DNA from 2 places in the Cupriavidus mimosae genome. Region 2 is predicted to be linked to the other one. Evidence: riboswitches for the same ligand, from Rfam matches in the RefSeq annotation. Region 2 holds a riboswitch; the other holds the start of a gene.
The links. Region 2 has a riboswitch for glycine ahead of MKD50_RS14630 (D-amino acid dehydrogenase). Riboswitches for the same ligand answer to the same signal wherever they lie in the genome.

Region 1: it holds a riboswitch for glycine, as region 2 does, so the genes downstream of both, gcvT (glycine cleavage system aminomethyltransferase GcvT) here and MKD50_RS14630 (D-amino acid dehydrogenase) in region 2, are expected to answer to the same signal.

Annotation. Positions count from the first base shown of each region.
Region 1 covers NZ_JALHRY010000008.1:195,101-204,125, reverse strand. Annotated here, with positions in the region: gene hemN (oxygen-independent coproporphyrinogen III oxidase) at 1-1,322, opposite strand, end outside; gene MKD50_RS16890 (ABC transporter substrate-binding protein) at 1,520-2,647, shown strand; gene MKD50_RS16885 (UvrD-helicase domain-containing protein) at 2,672-4,768, opposite strand; gene MKD50_RS16880 (YMGG-like glycine zipper-containing protein) at 5,043-5,270, shown strand; glycine riboswitch at 5,344-5,431, shown strand; glycine riboswitch at 5,453-5,577, shown strand; gene gcvT (glycine cleavage system aminomethyltransferase GcvT) at 5,672-6,799, shown strand; gene gcvH (glycine cleavage system protein GcvH) at 6,900-7,280, shown strand; gene gcvP (aminomethyl-transferring glycine dehydrogenase) at 7,379-9,025, shown strand, end outside.
Region 2 covers NZ_JALHRY010000007.1:42,835-51,859, forward strand. Annotated here, with positions in the region: gene arsH (arsenical resistance protein ArsH) at 1-476, opposite strand, end outside; gene MKD50_RS14605 (aquaporin) at 508-1,212, opposite strand; gene MKD50_RS14610 (arsenate reductase ArsC) at 1,218-1,712, opposite strand; gene MKD50_RS14615 (ArsI/CadI family heavy metal resistance metalloenzyme) at 1,767-2,249, opposite strand; gene MKD50_RS14620 (ArsR/SmtB family transcription factor) at 2,246-2,581, opposite strand; gene MKD50_RS14625 (DUF1484 family protein) at 2,885-3,070, opposite strand; gene MKD50_RS14630 (D-amino acid dehydrogenase) at 3,457-4,767, opposite strand; glycine riboswitch at 4,783-4,901, opposite strand; glycine riboswitch at 4,902-5,000, opposite strand; gene MKD50_RS14635 (TonB-dependent receptor) at 5,235-7,523, shown strand; gene MKD50_RS14640 (sialidase family protein) at 7,549-8,775, shown strand; gene MKD50_RS14645 (TlpA family protein disulfide reductase) at 8,772-9,025, shown strand, end outside.

The sequences.
Region 1 (9,025 bases), on a different contig from region 2:
GGCGTCACCGTGATGCGGCCGGGCTCGCGGCACACCAGCCCGTCCGCGGCGAGGCGGTCGAGCTCGGCCAGCTCTGCGGCGAACGTCCGGTTGAAATCGACGGAATGTCGCGCCTCGATCTCCGACAGTTCGAGCACGCCATTGCACATCAGGTCGCCGATCAGCTCGCGCCGCAGGTGGTCATCGGCCGTCATCGCCACGCCCCTGGCCAGCGGCAGGCGGCCCTGGTCCAGCGCGCCGTAGTAGTCGTCGAGCGTGCGCGCGTTCTGCACGTAGCGCCCCGCGATCGCGCCGATCGCCGAGATGCCGAGCCCGACCTGGTCGTAGCCGGCATGCGTCGAATAGCCCTGGAAGTTGCGCTGCAGCCGGCCCTCGCGCTGGGCCACGGCAAGGTCGTCGTCGGGCAGCGCGAAGTGGTCCATGCCGATATAGACATAGCCCTCGGCGGTCAGCCGCTCGATGGTCGAGACCAGGATGTCGAGCTTCTCGCCGGCCGGGGGCAGCGCGTTTTCGTCGATGCGGCGCTGCGGCTTGAACACATGCGGCAGGTGGGCGTAGCTGTAGACCGAAAGCCGGTCCGGGCGCAGCGCCAGCACCTGGTCGATGGTGCGGCCGAAGCGCGCCGCGGTCTGGTGCGGCAGCCCGTAGATCAGGTCCAGGCTGACCGAGCGGAAGCCCAGCGCGCGCGCGGCATCGACCACGGCGCGGGTCTCCTCGAACGGCTGGATGCGGTGGATGGCCTGCTGGACCTCGGGGTCGAAATCCTGCACGCCCAGGCTGACGCGGTTGAAGCCCAGTTCGGCCAGCAGCGCCATGCGGTCCTGGTCGACGCGGCGCGGATCGATCTCGATCGAGTGCTCGCCGTCGGCCGCCAGCGCGAAATGCGTGTTCAGCAGCGCCATCACGCGACGCATTTCTTCCGGATTCAGGAAGGTCGGCGTGCCGCCGCCCCAATGCGACTGGATCACCTGCCGGCGCTCGCCCAGCCGCCCGGCCACCAGCGCCATCTCGCGGCCCAGGTAGCTGACGTAGCGCGCGCTGCGGCCGTGGTCGCGGGTGATGATCTTGTTGCAGCCGCAGTAGTAGCAGATGTTCTCGCAGAACGGGATATGCAGGTACAGCGACAGCGGCGCGGGCGCGTCGGCGCGGCAGGCGTCCAGCGCGTCGTGGTACAGCGACGGGTCGGGACGGTTGTGGAAGCGGTCGGCGGTCGGATACGAGGTGTAGCGCGGGCCGTTGCCGTCGATGCGCCCGGCCAGCGCGCGGAAGTCAGAGAGGGCGCGGCGGTCGAGCGCGGCGGAAATCAGGGCAGACGGGTTCATGGGGGCGCGGGGGAATGGGTGTGCGACACGTCATCGTAGGACCGCGCCGGCGCCCGCAGCTTGACCGCCGTCAAGTGCTGGCCTGAGCCGAGCGGCGCCGCCGCCGCTGGGCTGCACGCGTAAGTCACATTGGCGTCATGGGTGCCGGGTACGCTGCGCGCCACCGCGCCCGCGCGCGATCCGTCACCGTCCCAGCCATGCCAAGTTCCCGCCCACCCGACCCGCCCGCGCCGTACCCACCGCTGCGCGACCATTCACCGGCACGCGCCAGCCGGCGCCGGCTGCTTGCCGCCACCGGCATGGCACTGGCGCTGCCCGCTCTTTCTACGCGGGCGCAGGCGCCGCGCACGGTGGTGGTCGCGCAACTGGTCGACCGCAACGGCGCGCAGTCCGACCTGGCGCGCGACTACCTGGCCGGTGCCAAGGTCATGTTCGACGCCGTCAACGCCGCCGGCGGCCCGGTGCGGATCCAGCATGTGGTGCGCGATGCGGACCCGGATCCGCGCCGCGCGCTGGCGCAGGCGGTGTCGCTGGCCGATACCGAACATGCGGGGCTGCTGTTCGGCCCCGGCGACCGGCTGCTGCCCGTGCTGGCGTCGTCATCCGAACTGGCGCGGCGCGGCATGCAGATCGTCGCGCCGCTGTCAGGGCTGACGCTGGCCGCCGACAATGTCTGGTTCACGCGGGCCGACTACCAGGCCGAACTGGACGCGGCCGCGCAACAGTTGCGCGGCTACGGTCTGGCGCACATCGCGCTGGCCGTGGCGCCGGACTTTGCGGTGTCGTCGCTGGCCAGGCTGGAAGCGCAGACCGGCACCCGCGCGGTGTTGCTCGAAGGCAGCGGCGACGCCGCGGCACGGCGCATTGCGGCAACACGCCCGGGCGCGGTGATCGTCGCCGGCGACACGCTGGCCTATGCCCAACTGGGCCGGGCGCTGGCGGCGCAGGGGTGGTACGGCTTCCTGGTGGGCCTGTCCGCGGTCAGCGCCAATGCCGCGCGCGAGATCCTGGGCCGCGGCTACGCCGGCGGGATGGTGCTGACCCAGGTCGCGCCGGGCCCGCAGAAGGCAACGTTGCGGGTGGTCAAGGAGCACGTGGCGCGCATGAAGCAGTACCTGGACGAGCCGCCGTCGCCGGCGACGCTGGCCGGCTATATCGGCGCCGCCTGGCTCGCACGTTCGCTGCAGGGTGTGCGCTCTGGCGGCACGGCGGAGTTGCGGCGGGCGCTGCAGGGGCGCGTCGACGTCGGCGACTTCACGCTGGACTTCACGCGCGGGCAGCGCGGCTCGCGGTACGTCACGCTGGCGGTTTCAGGCGCGCGGTAGAAGTTGCGCCGGCGCCTTGACCGCTCAGCCGGCGACCGTCTTGCCCCCATTGCCGAGCAGCGCCTTGAGCGCGCCGAGCCGGTCCTTGGGGCTCATCGCCGGGGTTTCGTCCTTGGGTGCCGGCGCTTCTTCCAGCTTCATCTCGCCGATAAAGCGCGACGGCTGGCACGAATAGGTCTCGCGCGCACGCTTGCGCTTCTTGCACCAGCTGATCTGCAGGCTGCGCTGCGCGCGCGTGATGCCGACATACATCAGCCGGCGCTCTTCCTCGATCTTCTCGTCGGTCATGTCGTCGTCTTCGCGGCAGTGAGGCAGGATGCCCTCTTCCACGCCGACCAGGAACACGTGCGGATATTCCAGCCCCTTGGACGCATGCAGCGTCGACAGCCGCACCGCGTCGGGATCTTCCTCGCGCCCTTCGAGCATGCTCATCAGCGCCACGGTCTGCGTCAGCTCGAGCAGGTTCTTGCCTTCGCTGCCGAAGCCGTCGGCGTTGTCGAAGCCGGTGGCCTCCTCGCCCTCGGCCGCGTCCGGCTTGGTGCCTTTGCGCTTGAGCCAGTCGAGGAATTCCAGGGTATTGGTCCAGCGCGACTGCGCCTGCCGTTCGTCGAAGCTGTCGTACAGGTAGGCCTCGTAGTGGATGCCGGCCATCAGGTCGTCGAGCACCACGGTGGCCGGGTCCTTGGCCGCGCGGTCGGCCAGCCGCACCATCGATTCGCAGAACACCCGCAGCGGCTCCAGCTGGCGCGGCTGCAGCTTGCCCTCGATGCCGCCCATCATCGCCGCCTCGAACAGCGACACCTTGGCCTGGCCGGCGAAGGTGCCCAGCACTTCGAGCGTGGTGTTGCCGACGCCGCGGCGCGGCGTGGTGATGGCGCGGATAAAGGCGGGATCGTCGTCGGGGTTGGCGATCAGGCGCAGGTAGGCGCAGATGTCCTTGATCTCGGCCTTGTCGAAGAAGCTCTGGCCGCCCGACAGCACGTAAGGGATGCGTTCGCGCCGCAGGATCTGCTCGAACAGCCGCGCCTGGTGGTTGCCGCGGTACAGGATGGCATAGTCGCGGAACTGCGCGCGGCGCTCGAACTTGTGCGCCGACAGGCGAAACACCACCGACTCGGCCTCGTGCTCCTCGTCGTTCATCGGGTGGATGGCGATGGGATCGCCCATGCCATGCTCGCTCCACAGCTTCTTGTCGAACAGCTTGGGATTGTTGGCGATGACCGCGTTGGCCGCTTCCAGGATGCGCACGGTGGAGCGGTAGTTCTGCTCCAGCTTGATCACCTTCAGGTTGGGGAAGTCGGTCTGCAGGCCGCGCAGGTTGTCCAGCGTGGCGCCGCGCCAGCCGTAGATGGCCTGGTCGTCGTCGCCCACCGCGGTGAAGGCCGGCGCGCGCAGGTGCGAGCCACCCGCCAGCAGCTTGAGCAGCTGGTACTGGCAGGCGTTGGTGTCCTGGTACTCGTCGACCAGGAAGTAGCGCAGCCGGTTCTGCCACTTGAGCCGGACCGCTTCATCGCGCGCGAACAGTTCGGCCGGCAGGCGGATCAGGTCGTCGAAATCCACCGCCTGGTAGGCGTTCAGCGTGGCGACGTAGTTGCGGTAGACCAGCGCGGCCTGGTGCTCGTCGGCATTGGCGGCCTGCGCGATCGCGGCCTCGGGGTCGACCATGCCGTTCTTCCACAGCGAGATCGTGCTCTGCACGCCGCGGATCAGCTTCTTGTCGGTGGTGCCCAGTTGCTCCTGGATCAGGCCGAAGCAGTCGTCCGAATCCATGATCGAGAACTGCGGCTTCAGGCCCACGTGCTCGGCTTCCATGCGCAGGATCTGCACGCCCAGCGAGTGGAACGTACAGACCGTCAGCTGCTTGAGCGGAATGCGCTTGCCCTCGCGCGTGGTCTTGCCCTCCATCAGCTTGGCGATGCGCTCCTGCATCTCCTTGGCCGCCTTGTTGGTAAATGTGACGGCGGCGATATGGCGCGGCTCGAAGCCCTTGTCCTCGATCAGATGCGCGATCTTCTGCGTGATCACCCGGGTCTTGCCGGAGCCCGCGCCGGCCAGCACCAGGCAAGGCCCGTCCAGGTAGCGGACGGCTTCGGATTGGGCGGGGTTCAGGCCATGGGTCATGCGGGGCAAGCGTGTGGGGGCAGCGGCGGAATCGACGGAATGCGGCGGGAATTGCCGGCATCCCGTCACCCGGGCCTGCGGCAAAGCTGCCGATGTTAACACGGTCGCCGCGGCGGGTCAGTCAGCGCAAGCCGCGCGCACGGGCGCGGCTGTGTCACTGGCGTAACACTTCGTAAAACGCGGAGCCAATGACATGACGCGACACTCTAAACAGTGTGTCCCCCGGTCCGTCGGATCGCTTGGGCATGCACAAATCATCACATCGGAGCCAACAATGAAAACCCTGCAAACTTTGACCAAGGTGACCCTGATCGGCATGACGGTCGCGGCCTTTGCCGGTTGCGCGGACATGACCCCGAAACAACGTAATACCGCCATCGGCGCCGGTGCCGGCGCGGTCGGCGGCGCCGTCCTGACCGACGGCAGCGCGCTGGGTACGCTGGGCGGGGCGGCAGTGGGCGGCGTAATCGGTAACGTCGTTACCGACGACAAGAAGAAGTAAGCGCTGCCGCGCAGCGGTGGGTACGGCGGCCTCGCCTTGGTTTGACAAAGGCGGGGGCCTCCCGTACATTGCGCGCATCCGACCGGGAGAGCGCGCATCGCCTGCGCCGCCGAAGGGGTATCACCCGAAAACTCTCAGGCACCACGGACCGGTCGGATCGGCATGCAACATGCACACGATGCATGCCGCACTCTGGAGAGCGGCACCCGCCATTCGTGGCGAGCGTGCCCACCGAAGGGGCGCACGAGGATTGGGTCCACGGGATCCGCCTCGTAATCTCTCAGGTATCGAGGACAGAGGGGTCATCCGCCGCAGCGGATTGCTTGCCATATTGGCGTAGCGATGGTTGCGGCGGATGGCCCTTTTTTGTTTTCGCCAACCGAGACTGCCCCGAGGATTCCATGACGCTCCAGGCCACGCCCCTCAACGCTATCCACCGCGCCCTCGGCGCCCGCATGGTCGACTTCGGCGGCTGGGACATGCCGGTCAACTATGGCTCCCAGATCGAAGAACACAACGCCGTGCGCAACGATGCCGGCATGTTTGACGTCTCCCACATGTGCGTGGTCGATCTCGCCGGCCCGAATACCCGCAGCTTCCTGCGCGGCCTGCTGGCCAACAACGTCGACAAGCTGCAGTCCCCCGGCAAGGCCCTCTACTCCTGCATGCTCGACGAGAACGGCGGCGTCATCGACGACCTGATCGTCTATTTCTTCGCCGAGGACCGTTTCCGCCTGGTGGTCAACGCCGGCACCGCGGTCGGCGATATCGACTGGATCCGCGCCCGCAACGACGCCACCGGCAGCGGCGTGACCATCACGCCGCGCCGTGAGGACGTTGCGCCCGCGGGCGTGCAGCCGCTGGCGATCGTCGCGGTGCAGGGCCCCAACGCCCGCGCCAAGGTGTGGAGCACCTTCCCGTCGACCCAGCCTTCCGATGCGCTCAAGCCGTTCAACGCGGTGGTGGTGCAGGACCCCGCCCTCGGCGAAGTGATGGTGGCGCGCACCGGCTACACCGGCGAAGACGGCTTCGAGCTGGTGGTGCCGGCCGCCAGCGTCGCCGGCCTGTGGGAAAAACTGAATGCCGCGGGCGTGCGCCCGGCCGGCCTGGGCGCGCGCGACACGCTGCGCCTCGAAGCTGGCATGAACCTGTACGGCCAGGACATGGATATCAAGGTCTCGCCCCTGGACGCGGGCCTGGCGTGGACCGTCGACCTGCAGAGCGAGCGCGATTTCACAGGTAAGGCGGCGCTGGCCGCGGCCGGTTCGCGCCAGCAGTTTCTCGGCCTGATCCTGCGGGACAAAGGGGGCGTGCTGCGCGCCCACCAGAAAGTCATCACCCCCGCTGGTGACGGCGAAATCACCAGCGGCACCTTCAGCCCCTCGCTGTCGCAATCGATCGCATTCGCGCGCCTGCCCCAGGGGGTGAACGTGGGCGACACCGTGCAGGTGGAGATCCGCGACCGCAAACTCAACGCGACTGTGGTTAAACTGCCGTTTGTGCGTCATGGCAAGGCACTCGTGAGCTAAGGGGACAGCCCCGCTCACCCAACGGTCGCCCTCGCCTGCCGGCAGCGTTGCCGGGCAGGTATCACCCAACAAGAAACAGATCTGAATCCGGAGAACCTTCATGAATTTCCCCGCTGACCTCAAGTACACCGAGTCGCATGAGTGGGTGCGCGTCGAAGCCGACGGCACGCTCACCATCGGCATCACCGACCACGCACAGGATGCGCTGGGCGACATCGTTTTCCTGGAACTGCCCGAAGTGGGCAAGTCGGTCGGTGCCGGCGACGCGCTGGCCGTGGTGGAATCGGTAAAGGCTGCTTCCGACATCTACGCACCCGTGGCCGGCGAAGTGATCGCGGTCAACGAAGCCGCCACCGCGGCGCCGGAAAGCGTCAACGCCAACGCCTTCGACGCGTGGCTGTTCAAGCTCAAGCCGGCCAACGGCGACGACGTCAACGGCCTGATGTCGGCCGACGCCTACAAGGCCAGCGTCGGCGCCTGATCGCCCGCCGGTCCCGCGCCAGGGACCGGCACACCGCATTCGCGGCGCCGCGGCACGGCTGACCACCTGCCGCAGCGCCCCCCACGAGGTTCTTGCCCATGAACGCCCCGCTGCCCATGAACGCCGCCCACGCAACCCGGCCCACGCTGGCCGAACTGGAGGCGCGCGACGCCTTCGCCGCCCGCCATATCGGCCCCGATACCCCCGAGCAGCAGCACATGCTGAAGGTGCTCGGCTATGACAGCCGCGCAGCGCTGATCGACGCCGTCATCCCCGCCGCCATCCGCCGCCGCGACGGCATGCCGATGGGCGAGTTCACCGAGCCGCTGAGCGAAGAGGCCGCGCTGGCAAAGCTGCGCGCGCTGGCGGGCAAGAACAAGGTGCTGAAGAGCTTTATCGGCCAGGGCTACTTCAACACCATCACGCCCGGCGTCATCCTGCGCAATATCTTCGAGAACCCGGCCTGGTACACCGCGTACACGCCCTACCAGCCCGAGATCTCGCAGGGCCGGCTGGAAGCGATGCTGAATTTCCAGCAGATGGTCACCGACCTGACCGGACTCGACATCGCCAATGCCTCGATGCTCGATGAAGGCACCGCCGCGGCCGAGGCGATGACGCTGCTGCAGCGCGTGAACAAGCACGACTCCAATATCTTCTTCGTCGCCGACGACGTGCTGCCGCAGACGCTGGAAGTGGTACGCACACGCGCGCTGCCGCTGGGCATCGAGGTCAAGGTCGGCCCCGCCGCTGACGCTGCCGCCGCGGGCGCCTTCGGCGTGCTGCTGCAGTACCCGGGCGTCAACGGCGACATCAATGACTACCGCGCCATCGCCGACGCCGTGCACGCCGCCGGCGGCCTGGTGGTGGCCGCCGCCGATCTGCTGGCGCTGACGCTGATCGCCGCGCCGGGCGAATGGGGCGCCGACGTCGCGGTGGGCAACTCGCAGCGCTTCGGCGTGCCGCTCGGCTTTGGCGGCCCGCATGCGGGCTACATGGCGGTGAAGGATGCGTTCAAGCGCTCGATGCCGGGCCGCCTGGTCGGCGTGACCATCGACGCGCAGGGCAATAAGGCCTACCGCCTGGCACTGCAGACGCGCGAGCAGCATATCCGCCGCGAGAAGGCCACCTCCAATATCTGCACCGCGCAGGTGCTGCTGGCGGTGATGGCGTCGATGTACGCGGTCTACCATGGCCCGCAGGGCCTGAAGCGCATCGCGCAGCGGGTGCATCGCCTGACCGCGACGCTGGCCGCGGGCCTGCAGGCGCTGGGCTTCGCGCGTACCAACGACAACTTCTTCGACACGCTGACGCTGGAAACCGGCTTCAACACCGATGCGATCCACGCCGCCGCCACCGCGCGCGGCATCAACCTGCGCCATGCCGGCGCCACGCGCGTCGGCATCTCGCTGGACGAGACCGCCACCCGCGCCGACGTGATCGCGCTGTGGGAAATCTTTATCCAGGGCAAGCCGCTGCCCGCCGAGGTCGACTTCGACCAGTTCGAGGCCGCCACGCAGGACGCGTTTCCGTCCGCGCTGGCGCGCACCAGCGCCTACCTGACGCACCCGGTGTTCAACACGCACCACGCCGAGCACGAGATGCTGCGCTACCTGCGCATGCTGGCCGACAAGGACCTGGCGCTGGACCGCACCATGATCCCGCTGGGTTCGTGCACGATGAAGCTGAACGCCACCAGCGAAATGATCCCGGTGACCTGGCCCGAGTTCAGCCAGATCCACCCG
Region 2 (9,025 bases):
CAGCGCCCCAGCACGCGCAGCGCGTTGACCGCGTTGAACGACTGCGAGCCGCCGCAAACCTGCATCACGGCGAGCGTGCGACCCTGAGTCGGTCGGATGGCTCCGATCTCCAGGGGCAGCCAGTCGATCTGATTCTTGAATACGGCGGTCAGCGTGCCGTGCCGCTCGGGACTGCACCACACCTGACCTTCCGACCACTCCGAGAGCTTGCGCAGTTCAACCACTTTGGGATGATCCGCCGGAACACTGTCGCACACCGGCAGGTCATGCGGATCGAAGACGCGAGTCTGCGCGCCGAAATGTTGCAGGATCCGCTCGGCTTCCTGCACCAGCAGGCGGCTATAAGACGTTTCGCGCAGCGAGCCATAGAGCAGCAGGATGCGCGGCGGATGCGTGCTGACGCGAGTCGGTTGCAGCTTGGCCAGGTCTGGTGTATCGAGCACGGCCGGGACCACATTGGGCAGATCCATGGTCATTTGATCCTCCGTCCTTGCGTTGCAGTCGGCGTCAGTCCGCCGGGTGTTCGCCGGATGCTTCGATCACGTTGGGGTGGCCGTGTGGCAACGCACGCGGCTCCAGCAGCCGGTGCAGCCCCAGCCCGATGGCCGCGCCCAGACACTGCGCCAGCATGAAGCCCGGCACGCTCGCCGGTGCGATGCCCGCAAAGCTGTCGCTGAACATGCGCCCGAACGCGGCTGCGGGATTGGCAAACGATGTGGATGCGGTGAACCAGTATGCCGAGCCGATATACGCCGCCACCATGGCGGAGGCGCGCCCGTCCGGCGCGCGCAGGATCACCAGAAGCAGGCCGGCGGTCGCGACGGTTTCAGCAAGCCATTGCCCCGGACCGCTGCGGACCTTGCTGGAAAGCTGCAGGATCGTCATGTCAAACATGGCATGGGCGAGCCAGGCCCCCAGCACCGCGCCTGCGAGCTGGGCCGCGATGTAGGGCAGCAGCGCCGCGCCGGGCAGTTCACCCCGCGCCACCATCACCGCGCTCACCGCTGGATTGAAGTGCGCGCCGCTGACCGGGCCAAAGACCTCGATCAGGATATACAGCCCACCGACCGTGGCGGCCGTGTTGGCCAGCAGAGCGACTGCGACATTGCCGCCGGCAAGCCGTTCGGCCATGATGCCCGAGCCGGTGACGATGGCCAGCAGCAGCGCCGTTCCCAAGGCTTCGGCGCCCAGCCTGTTGCGCAGATCGGCCATGACGCTCAGCTTCGCGAGATACGGTTCAGATGGCCCTGCAGCTCCGCATTGCTCAGCGTGTCGAGCGGCAGCGCCAGCAATTGCAGCATGCGGTAGCCGATGGCCTGACGTGTCAACTCGAATGCCTGCCGCTTCTTTTCGTCGCCGCCTTCCGTGTTCGACGGATCAGGGTAGCCCCAATGCACCTTGACCGGGCTGCCCGGCCAATACGGGCACTGCTCTTCGGCGGCACTGTCGCAGACCGTGATGACCACCCGCATCTCGGGAGCATTCCCGCCGACAAATTCGTCCCAGCTCTTGCTGCGGAAGTCGTCGACGTCGACGCCGGCATTGCCAAGCACCTCGAGGGCGAATGGATTGATGCGCCCGCTTGGCGCGCTCCCGGCGCTATAGGCGCGCACATCGCGGCCCGACTGCCGGGCCAGATGGTTCAACATGCCCTCGCTCAGCACACTGCGGGCGGAGTTGTGGGTGCACAGAATCAGTACGTTGGTGGTCATGGGGCGCTACGAGATCATTGAGGTGCGGATCGGAATGCGTGTGAGGACGCACCCTTAGCAGCAGGACGGCGTGGACTTGACCGCGACGCCGATCGGCTTGCCCTTCGGAGCGCGGAGGGCGCAACAGGCCGATTCCTGGCCCGCCGCATCGATTTTCCGGGATTCGCCGTACACCGGCACATTACCCAGGGTATGGAAGTGCTCCCACGCGATGCCTTGCGGATCCGTGACCCAGTACTTCTCGCTCTTGGCGTAGCAGCAGGTGGTCTCGCCTTCGTCGAGCAACGCCATGTCGGCCGCTTCGGCCCGCTGCTTCAGTTCGGCCAGCTCGGCCGCGTCGTCTGTCTGAAACCCGAGGTGGTCGATGCCGGTCTCCGCGCCACGGGCCGAAATGGCGAAGTTCACGCGCGGATCCTCCAGCATCCACTTCGCATAGTCCTCTTTTACGACCGTGGGCTCGGACGCGAAGAGGGCTGAGTAGTAGCGAATGCTCGCAGACAGGTCGGTGACGCTGACGTGCACGTGGAAGCGCTTCATGATTTGGGCTCCGAGGCGACGAAACATTGGGACACAGGGGAGCACGGATTGCCGCTGCAGCAGTTTTCCGTAAGGTAGCCAAGCAGTGCGTTCATGGTCTCGAAATGGGCCATGTAAATGATCGAGCGTCCGTCCTGCCTGCTGGATAACAAGCCGGCACGGTGCAACTCCTTCAGGTGAAAGGAGAGGGATGACGCCGGCATGTCCATCAACTCGGCTATGCGGCCCGCGGGAAGGCCGCCAGGCCCGGCCTGCACGAGCAGCCGGAACACGGACAAACGTATCGAATGGGCGAGCGCGGCAAGCGCATCAAGGGCGTGATCGGTTTCCATTTTTCGACGATAGTCGAATAATGGAAGTGTGTGAAGTGAAATTTTTGTGACGAAGGCACAGTGAGTGTGTGGCTTCGCCGCCCCATTTCAGCTGTAGCTGCGTGTGGCCGGTCTTTGGCCACCGAACATACGACTGCGCTATCGTCAGAATCAGTAACCGAACTGACGCTTAACGACTAAAGAGAGCCTGTCAAAGCGTGATCGTTCAGGATCAATGAGGGCCGGTTTGCAGGCGGTGTTTCAAGGTGCTTCCCGCAGAACAAGGGTGTGACATCCCAAACTCACTGTCACACCCGTCAGCCACTATTGCAACCGCTCTCGCTCAACCATCAGCCCATCCAGCTGCATCTTCACCATGCCAAGCAGACACAGCGCACTGAAGCAGCCGTCCGAACTTTCGCTTTCGTGATCCAGCAGTACGAGAACCCCTTCAATTCCTGCGCGAACCTGCTGAAGACAGTCGTTTGTGATTTCATCGATCGTTGCCATAAGTTCCCCACTAGTAAAGGCGCGCCACTCATTTCCACATGAGGGCGGCGGGCCAGACGGCGAGGGTGGAAAGACCGGTCAAAGGTGGGGAACCGGTCAGCCTTGCGGCTGCCTCGCCCGGCCCGCCAGGGAGCCGGCTTGGTTCGTGCGAACACACAGGCGTTGCCCGCTACAAGCGCAACGCCTGTCCACCTTATACATCCGGGCTTTCCACACCCGATCATCGGTGGTCCGATGACGCCACCAGTATTTCCTGTCGGTACCGGGGAATCGATGAGAGATGTCGCATTTCCAGGGACGCGCGAAGTTTGAATCCGGGCAACGGATTCAGAAATCGCTGACTCTTGGAAATGCGCTTGCGTGCTAAGCCCTTTGCCTCCGCCGCCTCACGCCCGCACCGGCGCCAAAACCGCGCCAGGCACCATCGCCGGCGCACTCCCCATTGCCTGGTCCACAACCCCCGCCACCATCTCCGCCGTCACCGCCGACAAGGTCCACCCCAAATGCCCATGGCCGGTGTTGTAGAAGATGCAGGCGGAGCGGCCGCGCCCCACGCGCGGCAGCATGTCGGGCAGCATCGGCCGCAGCCCGGCCCATGGCACCACGCTGCGCGTGCTGACGCCGGGGAAGCACTGCTGCACCCAGTCCACCAGCGGGCGGATGCGGTCGGCGCGGATATCGCGGTTGGTGCCGTTGAACTCGGCGGTGCCGGCGACGCGGAAGCGGTCGTGGCCGAGGCGGCTGGTGACCAGCTTGGTTTCGTCGTCGAGCAGGCTGACCACCGGTGCCGCGGCGCGGCTGGCGTCGTCGGTCAGGTTGACCGTGATCGAATAGCCCTTGACCGGATAGATGTTGACGCGGTCGCCCAGCCCTGCCGCCAGGGCGCGGCTTGCGATGCCTGCGCAGATCACGGCTCCGTCGAAGGTAGAGCTGGCGCTGTCCGCGCCGTCCTGCACGGTGACGGTGGCATGCCGTCCGTCCGTCTTCACCGCGCGCACGTCCTGGCCGTACCGGCAGCGCACGCCCAGGCGAGCAGCGGCGGCGGCCAGGCCGCTGGTGAACTTGTGGATGTCGCCGGTCGAATCGCTTTCGGTGAAGTAGCCGCCGTAGTAGGAGCCCGCCAGCGTCGGCTCGATCGCGCGCATCTCCTGCGGGGTCACCGCGCGCCGCTCGAGCCCGCCCTGCGCCAGCAGCGCGGAGACGCGGCCGGCATGCTCGAAGCCGGCCTGGTCGCGGTAGATATGGAGAATGCCTTCCTTCTTCAGATCGAAATCGATGCCTTCCTGCGCCGCCCAGGCAAACAGGTGCTCGCGCGCGGCGATGGCCAGGCGCGCGGTCTCGATGGTGTTGCGGCGGTAGTGGGGAATCGACGCGATGAACTCGGCGAACCACGACAGCTTGTGCCAGCTGGGCCGGGGATTGACCAGCAGCGGCGCATCCTTGCGCAGCATCCACTTCATCCCCTTGACGATGGTGGACCAGTGGGTCCATACCTCGGCGTTGGATGCGGAGAGCTGGCCGCCGTTGGCGAACGAGGTCTCCATGGCGGCATAGCGATGCCGTTCGAACAGCGTGACGGAGAATCCGCGCCGCGCCAGCGCGTAGGCGGTGGTGACACCGGTGATGCCACCGCCGATGACAGCGATTGTCTTCATGATCTGCAGGATCCAGGAACGTCGAAGGGTGGGAGTCCGCACGCGACATGCGTGTAGGACGCCCCCTCTGTTCTGGACCTGAGAGATTCACGACGCCTTGCCACTGGGGCGGGCGCGCTTGCTCCTTCGGTATGCCGGGCGGACGATGGCGTCCGGCATTCTTCAGAGTGCACTGACGGGTGATGCCGGTCCTTTTGCCTGAGAGTTTCCGGGGCGGTTGCTCCTTCGGCGCCGTGCGCGGCGGGCGCCGCGACAGTCTCTCCCTGCATCACGCTGGCTTGACGCCAGTCGGGGCAATGTAGTGACAAGGCCCCGTATTGGATATACGGGTTAACACGGATGCATGCGGATATGGCTGCGCTGGCCGCGTCGCTATGTCGCATCGGCCAATGGCTTCCGGCGCCATAAAATGTCAGCGCTCGCTATCGGGGAAGCTCGGGGGCGCCCGGGAGGAGCGCCTGCTGCCGCGCAGGCGCGGCGAGCCCACAACGACGACAACAAGGCATTCAGTGAAGAAACACCGCATTGCACTGGCCGTTTCGGCAGTGCTGATGGGCCCCGCCGTGGCCGCCGCCCAAGGGGTGGAGGCACCCGTGGAGGCGCCCGCGCCGCTGCAGGAGGTGGTGGTATCGGCCCGCCCCGAACGCGGCGAGACGCCGGCGATCCCGCCCAACACGCCGGCGCCGGCGTATGGCATCAGCAGCACGCGCATGGCCGACTTTAACGTGGTCAATACCGAGGACGCGCTCAAGTACGCGCCCAACCTCGCCGTGCGCAAGCGCTTTATCGGCGATATGAATTCGATCATTTCGGTGCGCAGCACCAGTTCGCGCCAGTCGGCACGCGGGCTGGTCTATGCGGACGGGCTGCTGCTGTCCAACCTGCTGGGCTCGGACTTCAGCTTCCCGCCGCGCTGGTCGCTGGTCAATGCCGCCGAGATCGAGCGTATGGACGTGCTGTACGGGCCGTATTCGGCGCTGTATCCCGGCAATTCGCTGGGCGCGACGGTGCTGATCACCACGCGCACGCCGGAGAAGTTCGAGGGCGATGCCAGCGTGCAGCTGTTCACGCAGCGCTTCGGCCTGTACGGCACCCACGATAACTTCAACGGGGTGCATGCCAACGCCTATGTGGGCGACCGCGTCGGCGCGTTCTCGTGGCTGGTCAGCGTGGACCGGCAGGACAGCAAGAGCCAGCCGCTCAGCTTCTATACCGCGTCGCGCTCGGAGCGGCCCGCGGGCGCCGCCGACACGCCGGTCTCGGGGGCCTATTTCGACCAGGACCAGAGCGGCCGCGACCGCGTGGTGATGGGCGTGAACAGCGAGGGCGTTACGCATACGGTGCAGGACCAGCTCAAGCTCAAGCTCGGCTACGACATCACCAGCACGCTGCAGGCGCAGTTCACCGCTGCCTACTGGCAGCAGGACCGCTCCAACGCCACCGGCAGCTACCTGCGCGATGCCAATGGCAACGTGGTGTCCGGCGGTCCGGTGAACATCGGCGGCTACCAGTACGTGATTCCAGCCAACGCCTTTGCGCCCGGCAATGGCGAGGATGCACGCTGGCTCTACGGCCTGTCGCTGCGCACGCGCAACCAGACGGGGTGGAATTTTTCCGGGGTAGCGTCGCTGTTCGATGTCAGCAAGGACGTGAGCCGCAGCGCCAACACCGTCGGCAACGGACCGGGCACGGTCACCTATGGCGACGGCACCGGCTGGCGCACGCTCGACCTGAAAGCAGATTACCGCCCCGAGCGCCTGCAGGGCGGGCACTGGGTCACCTTCGGCTACCACTATGACAACTACCGGCTGAGCAACACCACCTACAACACCTCGGACTGGCGCGCGGCCACCATCACCGCGTTCAACAATGCCTTCGCCGGCAAGACCGAGACCCAGGCGCTCTACGCGCAGGACGCCTGGTACTTCGCCGAGGACTGGAAGCTGATCCCGGGCGTGCGCTACGAGCACTGGCGCGCCTATGACGGCAGCCGCAGCCAGCCTGGCGTGGATATCGGCTATCCGGTGCGCAGCGAATCCAACTGGTCGCCCAAGCTGGCGCTGGAGAAGGCGTTGGGGCAGGACTGGCTGGGCCGGCTGTCGCTGGGCCAGGCCTATCGCTACCCGACCGTCAGCGAGCTGTTCCAGGGTCGCATCACCGGTACCGCGCTGATCAACAACGATCCCAACCTGCGGCCCGAGCGCTCGTTCTCGAAGGACCTGACCTTCGAGCGCACGGTGGAGGCGTCGAATTTCCGGGTCTCGCTGTACGAGGACGATATCCGCGATGCGCTGGTCAGCCAGACCAACACCACGGTGTTCCCCACCGTCACCAGTTTCCAGAACGTCGACCGGGTGCGCACGCGCGGCATCGAGCTGGCCTACGATGGGCGCGACGTGCTGGTGAGCGGCTTCGACCTCTCGGCCAGCGGCGCCTACAACCATTCGAAGACGCTGGAGAACGCCAACAACCCGGCCTCGGTGGGCAAGTATTTCTATCGCATCCCTAAGTGGCGCGCCAACCTGGTGGGCACCTATCGCTTCACGCCGGCGTGGGCCGGCACGCTGGCGATGACCTATTCGGGCCGGCAGTACAATACGCTCGACAATTCGGACCACAACCCCGACACCTTCGGCGGCACCAGCAGCTTCCTGACCTTCGACGTCAAGGTGACGTACAAGCCCGCGCGCAATGTGCGGCTCGGGCTTGGCATCGACAACCTCACCGACCAGCGCTATTACGTCTACCACCCGTACCCGGGCCGGACGTTCTACGCCGAGGCGAAACTTTCCTTCTGAGCACGTGAACACGCTGACCTCCACCATGCCAGGCGCCCGCCGCGCGTACCGCCTGATCGCTGCGGGACTGGTGGCCTGCGCCACGCTGGCGTCGGCCGCCGTGGCCGCGCAGGCGCACGGCGGCCACGCCAGCCACGGCGGCCAGGCCAGGGCGAAAATGAGCGAACTCGGCACCGGCGCGGCCTTCGACCGCGACGGCAGGCTGTGGATTGCCTACAAGGATGGCCAGCATGTCGCGGTGCGGTCGTCGACGGACTACGGTCGCAGCTTCAGCGCGGCGCGGCATGTCAACGCCACGCCGGAGCCGGTCGCCGCCGATCATGAAAGCCGTCCCAAGGTGGCCACGGGGCCCGACGGGCAGGTCTACATCACCTGGACCCAGCCGCTGCCCACGCCGTGGACCGGCTTTATCCGCTTTGCGCGCTCCACCGACGGCGGCAAGTCCTTTGCCGAGCCGCTGACGGTGCATGCCAACCGCGACCAGATTGCGCATCGCTTCGACGCCCTTGCGGTGGACCCGGCCGGGCGCGTCTTTGTCAGCTGGATCGACAAGCGCGACGTGGCCGCCGCCGAGGCGCGCAAGCAGCCGTATGCCGGCGCCGCGATCTACTACGCGGTGTCGGCCGATCACGGCAAGACCTTCCAGGGCGACTACAAGATCGCCGACCAGTCGTGCGAATGCTGCCGCATCGCGCTGACGCCCACCCCCGACGGCAGGATGCTGGCGCTGTGGCGTCATGTGTTCCCGCCCAACGCGCGCGACCACGCGCTGGCGCTGCTGGGCGCCGACGGCAAGGCCACGCCGATGCAGCGCGCCAGCTTCGACGACTGGCGCATCGACGCGTGCCCGCACCACGGCCCCGGCGCTTCGGTGGCGCCGGACGGCACGGTGCACATGGTCTGGTTCAGCGTGCGCGACGGCAAGCCGACGGTGTCGGTGGGGCGCTGGCGCGACGGCAAGCTGCAGGCGCAACGCGCGCTCGATGACCCGCGCGCACAGCATGCCGATATCGTCGCGCTCAATGACCACGACATCGCGGTGGTGTGGAAGTCGTTCGATGGCCAGAAGACGCGGCTTTCCGCCATGCTGTCGCACGATGGCGGCAAGACCTGGCAGACTCGCAAGCTGGCCGGCACCGAGCGCGATTCCGACCAGCCGCACCTGCTGCAGCATGCCGGCCGTGCCTACGTGCTATGGCGCACCGAGGCCGAGGGCTTCCAGGTCTTCGCGCTTGGGCAGGAGGGCGCATGATGCGATCGCGCCGCCAACTCCTCGCTGCCGCCCTGACTGCCGCGGTTACCGCGTGCGCGCTGATGCTCGGCACCGCCAATGCCGCCGATCGCGTCGCCGTGTTCGAATCCGCCAGCGCCGCGCGCATCGCCGCCAGCCAGCAGGGCAAGCCCTTCGTGCTGGTGGTGTGGTCGCTGGATTGCGTCTATTGCAAGCGCAACTTCGAGGCGCTCGGCAAGCTGCGGGCGCGGCATCCGGACTTGCGCGTCGT